Regions from separate parts of the Labilibaculum euxinicum genome, predicted to be linked through region 1. Evidence: riboswitches for the same ligand, from Rfam matches in the RefSeq annotation. Region 1 holds a riboswitch; each other region holds the start of a gene.
The links. Region 1 has a riboswitch for cobalamin ahead of ACY0M5_RS13085 (putative transporter). Riboswitches for the same ligand answer to the same signal wherever they lie in the genome.
Positions count from the first base shown of each region.

Region 2: another riboswitch for cobalamin. It lies ahead of ACY0M5_RS10545 (TonB-dependent receptor plug domain-containing protein); the one in region 1 lies ahead of ACY0M5_RS13085 (putative transporter).
Region 3: another riboswitch for cobalamin. It lies ahead of ACY0M5_RS13665 (hypothetical protein); the one in region 1 lies ahead of ACY0M5_RS13085 (putative transporter).

Region 1 covers NZ_OY782756.1:3,293,434-3,296,624, reverse strand. The annotation lists gene ACY0M5_RS13090 (acyl-CoA carboxylase subunit beta) at 1-367, opposite strand, end outside; gene ACY0M5_RS13085 (putative transporter) at 429-2,084, opposite strand; cobalamin riboswitch at 2,532-2,716, opposite strand; cobalamin riboswitch at 3,022-3,191, shown strand, end outside.
Region 2 covers NZ_OY782756.1:2,621,432-2,624,622, forward strand. The annotation lists gene ACY0M5_RS10540 (DUF5074 domain-containing protein) at 1-1,077, shown strand, start outside; cobalamin riboswitch at 1,187-1,392, shown strand; gene ACY0M5_RS10545 (TonB-dependent receptor plug domain-containing protein) at 1,483-3,191, shown strand, end outside.
Region 3 covers NZ_OY782756.1:3,423,586-3,426,776, reverse strand. The annotation lists gene ACY0M5_RS13670 (AMP-binding protein) at 1-1,290, shown strand, start outside; cobalamin riboswitch at 1,504-1,704, shown strand; gene ACY0M5_RS13665 (hypothetical protein) at 1,736-1,966, shown strand; gene cobA (uroporphyrinogen-III C-methyltransferase) at 2,057-2,830, shown strand; gene ACY0M5_RS13655 (sirohydrochlorin chelatase) at 2,836-3,191, shown strand, end outside.

The DNA.
Region 1 (3,191 bases):
CGATTATTGGATGCCCCATACTTAAGGCCATGTCTTGAACTTTCATGATTTTGGCGGCATGAACAGATCCCAGTGAACCTCCCATAAATGTAAAATCCTGAGCGAAGGCAAATACTTTGCGACCGTTTATTTTGCCATGTCCGCAAATTACACCGTCTCCATATATGTTCGTTTCTATGTTGCCTGAAGGTTTAACAAATGCGTCTATTTCCTCAAAACTGTTTTCGTCGAACAGCAATTCAATTCTTTCTTTGGCAGTTAGTTTTCCCTTTTTGTGTTGTTTCGAGAAATATTCCCAATTGTATTGTGCTGCTAACTGTTCTTGTCGGCTTGTATATTTTTGAAATGGTATTCTGTTGTCTTTCATTATTTTTAGTTGTAAAATTTAAATGAATTCATTGTGAGCATATTTTCCAATTAAATAGAATTTAGGTAAAAAGTAATACCAGTACTTGTGCGAGTAAAACCCGTAAGAACATGACCAAAGGGTATACAGTGGCGTAAGCAGTCGATTGTGCCTGAATCGGAGCGATTGAATTGGCAAATTCTAAAGCTGGAGGATCGGTCATGGATCCGGCCAGTAAACCACAAATAGTGAGGTAATTGATTTTTAGGGTATGAGCAATAACGGCAACGATAAGGAGAGGAATAAAGGTGATGGCAAAGCCATAAAGCATCCAGATGTAACCTTCGTTTAGAAGCGTTTGTACAAAATATTTCCCCGACGAAATTCCTACACATGCCAGAAAGAGAACAATGCCCAGTTCCCTGATAAACAGATTGGCACTTGGAGTCATGTAAAAATCAAGTTTACCAATTCTGCCTTTGTGCCCAAGTATTAGAGCAATTAATAGTGGTCCGCCTGCCAAACCAAGCTTGGCAGGTGCAGGAAGGCCGTGAATATTTATCGGAAGCAAGCCAATAATAACACCTAGTAATATTCCCAGAAAAATGGGGAGGATATTAGGGTGTGATAGTTCTTTTACAGAGTTGCCAAGCAGAGAGGCAACTTTAATCAGAGCTTTTTTTTCTCCTACAATACGTACGGTGTCACCAAATTCAATACTATCTTCTTCCTTCGGCATTAACTCAATACCATTTCTGTAGATTCTGGTAATGTTTACAGGGAATTGGCGTGAGATTCCAATTTGCTTTATACTTTTTCCCGCCAGCTTTTTATTGGTGATCATCACTTGTTTCATTCCAAGTTTACCAGACACCTCAACATCTTTGGTTGTATTTATTTTGCCCAAATTAAGTTGAATGAATTTAAAATTTGCTTCTACCGATACTCCATAAAGAACATCTCCTTTTTCAAGAACTGTTTCGGAATCGGCAGCCATAAAATCATCGTTTCGTTTAATTCTTGAGAGAACAAAATTACTACTGCAGGTATCTTTCAGAAAAAGTATGCTTTTGCCAAAAAGGTTTTGGTTGGTAACCTCAACATTTATGGCAATTGGTTTTCCATCGAGGCCGGTAATTTCTTTATTGTATCGTTCTTCTTCCTGTTTTACATTGATTTTGAAAATTACACGCAGTAATATCATGCTGATAATGATTCCAAAAATTCCGAACGGATAAGCAACAGCATAGCCCATGCCCGCAATTTCGATATTTTCGCTTGCGCCCATAACATCGCCAATGGTTTGCTGAGCAGCACCTAAACTAGGAGTATTGGTAACAGCTCCGCACATAATTCCGGTGATCACGGAAGTGGGAACATCGAAAATAAATTTTATGGCAACTGCAATAAAGAAACCTGAAATAACAATTCCTGAAGCGAGCAGGTTAATCTTTAATCCATTATTTTTAAGTGAAGTGATAAAGCGTGGCCCCACCTCTAAACCAATGGAATAAACAAATAATATCAAGCCAAATTCTTTAATAAAGTGCAATACGTGTGCATCGGTAGCAGCTCCCAAATGACCAATTAACAGACCGGAAAACAGTATGCCTGCAATGCCCAATTTAATTTTGAAAAACCTTAGTTTTCCAAATAGAATACCTAAAACAGCGGCCAGACAAATGATGACAATTGTAGATGCTGTTCCTGGTGTAGTTAATAGTTCTATAATGTTCATGTTGAATTATTGGTGTTTTAAACGATATGATCTCAAAAGAAGATCATTTTTTAGTGAGAAATAAAGGGATATGAAAAGAGCCGGAACTCCCATCTACCTTGATACGAAGTCAGGATATTATGAATTGGCAAATGAAAGTGCCGGCTCAACTTAATTGATCCAGAGGCTGGTCAGGAATCAATAAGGAATGTTATAAACTTGTTGAAAGGGGAATAAAATATTTTTTTCGGAATGATTAGTTTTAAAGCCAAAATACATGTCGTATTTAGTCTTAACTGTTTTCTCCATTTCGCGAGGAGTGCTGCTTACTTTTTGCATAACAATACATTTTAAATGGTAAAACTGTATGCTTTGCGTTAATCAATAAAAAAACAGGAATAATAGAATTAAAAAGGAACTTTTAATTCACTAGCGAGTCCTGATTTTTAGCTTTATGTCGCGAAAGCATCAATCTAATTAAATAAGACAGGTCTCCTGGCTTTTCCATTTACAACGCCTTCCCATTCCATATGTTGGAACAGTGGCTTGATGTTGCAAACTGTTTTGGAATTACAGTTGCGCGTCAGCTCACGATTTTAACGTGATTCCCTATTAAACCCTTTTTACGGGGTATCTTAATTATTTTCGGAAGCAAAGTTATCAAAAAAAGTATCTAAAAAACAAATTTAAATTTCCTTTAAGTTGAATCAATTTGATTTCATGGCAATTAAAAAAGGAGAAGTAAAGAAACTGATCGTTTACAGAGGTATGGATTTTACAAGTAATCTATTGCTGAAGCTAATTTGATTTTCTGGGATGTTGATTAAAATAACAGAATCTTAATTTGCTTGTAATGAGAATTATAAATTATGTGCTGATTTTCGGAAACCAGAATATTTATGCTATAAAACACTTTTGGTTTGTTTGATGTGAATACGATATCTTAAAATATATATGATACATTTGCATCGATTTTGGTGTTCTGCTCAGGCTATCGTCTGAGGGAATGAAAAGGGAATCCGGTGAGAATCCGGAACAGTACCCGCTACTGTAAATCTCATTTTGTCATGTGCAAAATATGGTTTTTACACCGCAAGCCACTCTCAGAAATGGGGGGAAGGCTGTAAA
Region 2 (3,191 bases), 670 kb from region 1:
ACTTATAAAGGAGAAAACGCAGGTGTTGATACCTTAAAATTAGTTGTGGAAAATGGAGCTGGAAAAGAGTCTCTAACGTATATAATGCAGGTTTTTGGGGAGTATTCAGAAGGGGTTTTTATTATTGGAATGTCATCAGAATCAAATAATGGTACGCTTGGATTTTTAAATGAAGAAGGCTTTCAGTCTAATGTTTTTCAGGGAATTAATCCGGGTAAAGTTTTAGGTAATAATCTGTTAAGTGGGAGATTCTGCGATGGTCAAATTTATTTGGTTTCACAAGTAGCTCCATATGTTTCTGTTGTTAATGCTCAAACAATGAAAATAAACGATGAGATACTTACTTCTGAAGCTTCTTCTCCAGGTTATATTGATGTTGCAGGCAATAATGGATATGTTGTGAATACTGCTAATGATGCAAGAACTTTACATCCATTAAATAAGGGATCTATTGGTAATGCTATTGAAGGTATTTCGGATATTCCGGGAGTTAAATCATCAATTTTAGCTTTAAAGGAAAAACTACTTGTTGCTTCGGGAAGTGACTTGAAAACAGTAAATTTTGACAATGATGAGGTTAAAACAATCGCCAGTTACAATGAAAAAATATCAGGTATTGTAGTAGATAATAACGGTAATATATGGGTAGGTACTGAAGGTAGAAATGAGCCGGCAAAATTCAGGATGCTAAATGAAAATTTAGAGGTTGTTGAAACTGTGAGCCTGGACGAGAGTGTTAAACTATATAGAAATGGTGTGTTGGCTTCTGCTAAAACGAAGTATTTTTACTGGCAAGAGACTTCAACTGGCAATATTCATCGTTTTAACAGTGAATCAAAGGAACAAGAAGTTTTTGTGGCTCCAATGATGCATGGTATATTCTTTACGACAGCTGTTAAAGAACATCCAGTAACGGGAGATGTTTATATTGCTGGAGCTGCCGATTTTATGAATATGGATAAAAGTAAATTAATTGTATTTGATTCGAAAGGAGAAAAGGGTAAAGAAGTTGAAAATATTGGAGAGTCGGTATTAGACTTTATTTTTAGCTATAAAGATTTATATAGAAATAAATAGATAAAACATAAATAGAGATTGTAAAGCGAGAGGCAATTTATTATTGTCATCTCGCTTTTTGCATCCCAATATAAATTATTATACAATCTATTAATCTATTGTTTTTTTATACATTTGCAATGCAATTGGTTCTCATATATCTGAATTAATCAGATAGAGATGAAAAGGGAATCCGGTTAAAGTCCGGAACTGTTCCCGTAGCTGTAAGCTCAGAAAAATGCTTTTTCACCACAATGCCACTGTTCCGATACCTCGGGATGGGAAGGCCGAAAAAGTTGAGTAAGTCAGAAGACCTGCCAATGCAAACTTAATTTTCAAAACATTCGGAGAAGATGTTTGGAAGACGATTGAATCATCTATTTCTTTTGTTCTGTCCTTGTGTTTTCTTCTTTATCAAATTATAAGATGAAGTTGAAATTTTTATTTACAGTAATTGTAAGCTTTTTGAGTTTCGGTGTTTGGTCGCAAACCTTAGGTGTGGATACCATCCAGATTGAATCCATTGATATTGTGGCGCCAAGACTTCAACATTTTTCTTCCACCGAAAAAACTGTGCAAATTGATTCTATTCTTATCCAGAGGTACGATGGAAAGGATTTGTCGAGCTTACTTCAGAAAACATCTTTGGTAAATATTTCTTCAAATGGTGCGTTTGGGGCTCTTGCTACGGCTGGGATGCGGGGTGCATCAGGAACACATACATCTGTGAATTGGAATGGGATTCCTGTTAATTCATTAACAACAGGTTCGGCAGATTTATCTTTAATAAATGCAGGTTCTTTTGATCAAGTTCAGGTGATATACGGCGCCGTAGGATCTTTATATGGTTCTGGAACATTGGGTGGTGCTATTGAATTGTCAAATAAACCCGATTGGAAGAAAAAGTCGGAAATAGGATTGAGTTCTGAAATAGGCAGCTTCTCAAATTATAAAACAAAACTACACAGTAAGTATTCTAATAGTTGGATTTCATATACAGCTCAGGCATTTTTTCAGTATGGGAAGAATGATTTTACTTATACTGACAAATATGATTTTGACTCTCCGACTGAGAAACTTACCAATAATGAAAATAGAGCTTATGGTACAATTCACGATTTACATTTAAAACTAAATAATCATTTTATTGATTTAGGAGCTTGGTATCAAGCAAAAAAGAAAAATATAGCTGGCTTAATGGGAATTGGAAAACCCTTCAGTCATCAACAACAAAGAGATTCTTCATTAAAAGTGTATTTAGGCTGGAAGACTTTAGTTGGGAAATTTAGAGTTGAAGCCAAAACAGCTTACCTGTATGATTATTTAAAATACACAGACGGTTATACTTCCGAAATATCATCGGAAAGAGTATTAAATGACGCAAATTTGCGTTATTATTTGAATAGTAAATTTAGTTTGGATGTAAATGGCAAATATTCTTGGTTGAAAGGGGAAACCAATAATTACGAGAAAGAAGAAAATGAATCAAGGTTGACTGTTGCAGGAAAGTATTCTCCCAATTTCGGTACTTTTATATTTACGTTTGGTAGAGAATGGAGTTCCGAAGTTAATCCCCCTGAAATGTACTCCTTTAGTTCATTATTACATATAATATCCAATGTTATTGATTTGCGTGTTAAAGCAGGTACCCATTATCGACGACCTACCTTTAATGAAAGGTACTGGCAACCTGGAGGTAATGAAAATATAAAATCGGAAGAAGGCTGGAGCGCAGACTTAGGTCTGGCCTTTTTATCTTACTCTACTAATTATGGAGAATTTAATGCAGATTTAAGTTTGTATCACTCTAAAAATAAGAATGCTATATCGTGGCGACCTACTGGATCATTCTGGAGTCCTCAAAATACTGGACAGATGATAAGTAGAGGAGTTGAATTGGAATTGAATCATATCTTAAACGTTGGGAGCGATAGAATTCATACATCATTAAAATATGCTTACAATGATGCTTACAACAACGATAAATTCAGTGATGATTATAAGCAAACAATGGCTTATCGTCCTCATCATATAACTAAAATTCTGAGTGATCTTATTCATGAAAAATGGGATGCTGGAATAATAGCAACGTTTAGATCACATTCACAAAACTGGGAAGAGCAAAAAGTTGAAGG
Region 3 (3,191 bases), 130 kb from region 1:
ATTAAAAACCTTAAAATTGAAACCTTACAATCGATTATTGCAATTGAAGATTTCAATTTAATTCATACAAATGAATCTTCACCGAAATTTGATCTTTCTGAAAAACCAAAGCAGGATTATCAGGTTTGTGAGGATGATATGGCGGCAATTATTTATACGTCTGGAACAACAGGCAACTCTAAGGGTGTTATGTTGTCTCATAAAAATATCTGCTCCAATGCTATTCTGTCAAAAACAATCCATCCTATAGATGAAACGGACCGTTTTCTTTCAATTTTACCTTTGTCGCACACCTATGAAAATACTTTGGGATATGTGATTCCGATGATTGCCGGTTCCTGTATCTATTATTTAGGAAAAGCTCCCGTGCCTTCATTATTATTGTCAGCATTTAAAGAAGTACGGCCAACCATCATGTTTTCGGTTCCACTGATTATCGAGAAGATTTACAGGAGTAAAATTTTACCGTCGATTAATGGGAAAGCCGTTACCAAATATTTATATAAAATTCCGTTTTTCCGCAAGAAGCTGAATGCAATTGCCGGAAAAAAATTAATGGAAACCTTTGGTGGTAAATTAACCTTTTTTGGTATTGGCGGAGCTAAATTGAATTCTAAGGTTGAACTATTTTTGCGTGAAGCAAAATTTCCCTATGCAATTGGTTATGGATTAACAGAAACAGCACCATTAATTGCAGGATGTGGTCCGGCAATTACTAAATTTCAATCTACAGGGCCTGCTTTAGTCGGAGTTGAGCTGAAAATCAATAATCCAGACCCTGTTACTCAAATTGGAGAAGTATGGGCAAAGGGTGATAATGTGATGATGGGTTACTATAAAGAGCCCGAAAAAACCAAGGAGGTTTTAACCGAAGATGGTTGGTTTAAAACCGGCGACTTAGCAAAAATGGATAAAGACAATTATTTATATATCGAAGGTCGATTGAAAAATATGATTGTTGGATCAAGTGGAGAAAACATTTATCCGGAAGAAATAGAATCGGTAATCAATAACTTTAAACATGTAATAGAGTCTGTAGTTATTGAACAGAAAGGAAAATTGGTTGCAATGGTTCATTTTAATTATGAGGAATTGGAACAACAATATCAACATCTTAAAAAAGAGGTGGGAAATTATGTCGATGACACTGTTGATGAGTTAATGCAGGAATTACAGGTTTATGTGAATTCACGTGTAAATAAATTTTCGCAGGTTCAGTTAGTGATCGCCCAAATTGATCCATTTCAAAAAACGGCAACGCATAAAATAAAGCGGTTTCTATACCATTAGAAACAAAAAAGACTAAACTTCACCCCAAATGTTATACCTAACATTTGGGGTGTTTTTTTATATCTGAAAATTTCTTGTTCTTTATGTTTTTAGACAGAAATAAGATCTTACTGTGTTTGTTATTTGCATGATAATCAGCGTTTAGTAGTGGGTGGTTTGCTTTGGTTTTTACATTCATAAAATAGATTGTTAGTATCTTGAATTAATATTGATACATTTGTTTCGCGATTTGGCAATATCATATCCCTTGATCTGATATTAAAGAGGGAATCCGGTTTGAGTCCGGAACTGTACCCGCAGCTGTAATCTCTATCCCAAACTCTGTTGCATGATGTCACTGTATCTTATGGAAGATATGGGAAGGCGCAACAAGAGGGAGAAAGTCAGAAAACCTGCCAAAAAGCAATTTTGTTTAATCGACACTTTCGGGACTAAAAGTAAGATTATGAAGAAAATTACTAAATCTATGCCTGCGGGGCATATTATGCTTGGTTCATTATTTCGGAACCAAATTTTCAAATTCAGATCAGTTACAGATGACTCTCTGTTCATCTCGTTTGTTGCTAAAGCAAACAGGTTGATGATCATATTAATTAAAGAAGTAAAGACTGAAAAACGTCATTTGCAAAATTTTAATTTTTGGAGTCAATTTCTATTCCCAATTAATACAATTTGATAATTCAACTTGTTTTTCACAACAGGTTAGAATTGATGTGCTCATAATTAAAGGCAAACATAGGTTTGAATCCTTTAAAATCAATATAATATGATACGCGAAAGAGGTAAAGTAAGCATTGTTGGAGCTGGGCCAGGTGATCCGGAATTAATTACACTGAAGGCAATCAGAGCCATTGAAAATGCAGAAGTTGTTTTATACGATTATTTGGTAAACAAGGAATTGCTAGGATATTGCAAACCTGATTGTCAGATTGTTTACGTTGGTAAAAAGAACAAACAACACACCTATCCTCAGGAGGAAATTAATAAAATGCTGATTGAGTTTGGCTTATCGGGAAAAAAAATTGCTCGTTTAAAAGGTGGTGACCCATTCGTTTTCGGACGGGGAGCTGAAGAAATACTTGGTTTGCAGGAGCATGACATTGAATTTGAGGTGATTCCGGGAATTACAGCTGGGGTTGCGGTTCCCGGAGCAGCAGGTATTCCTGTCACATTAAGAAATGTGGCTTCTTCAGTAGCTTTTTTCACAGGACATCAGTGCGAAAATCACAAAACAGAAATTCAGTGGGATAAGATTGCGGCGGGAATTGATACTCTGGTTTTCTATATGGGGGTGACTCAGGCTCCACGAATTGTTCGTAATCTGATGGCAAATGGCAGGAAACCGGAAACACCGGTTGCAATGATTCGTTGGGGAACTTTGCCGGAACAGGAAGTAATGAAAGGAACTTTAGAAAATATTGTGGCAAAGATGGAACAGCACGACTTTAAGCCACCGGCAATTTTTATTGTTGGGGAGGTAGTTGCTTATTCAGAACAATTATCACCATTGATTAATCAAATGGCCAAAACAGAAATTTGATAGCTATGAACAGAAAAGGAATTTTATTATGTGGGCATGGAACCCGCAAAGAAAGGGGAGCGAAAGCATTTCAAGAGTTTGCGGAGCGATTTGCATCTCAAACTACGCATTATGAGGTTGAATTTGGATTTTTGGAGCTTTCGGAGCCGGATTTTGAAACAGGAGTAAAACGATTGGTTGAAAAAGGTGTGACAGAGATTATTGCTGTTCCAGTATTTCTTTTTACCGGAGTACATATGGAAAGAGATATTCCTTACGCTCTAAAAAGCTTTCAGGAAAAATATAAGGTGAAAATTCAGTTGGCCAATTACATCGGAACATGCAATGAAATGGTTGAGTATGGAGTGCAGCTAATAAATGA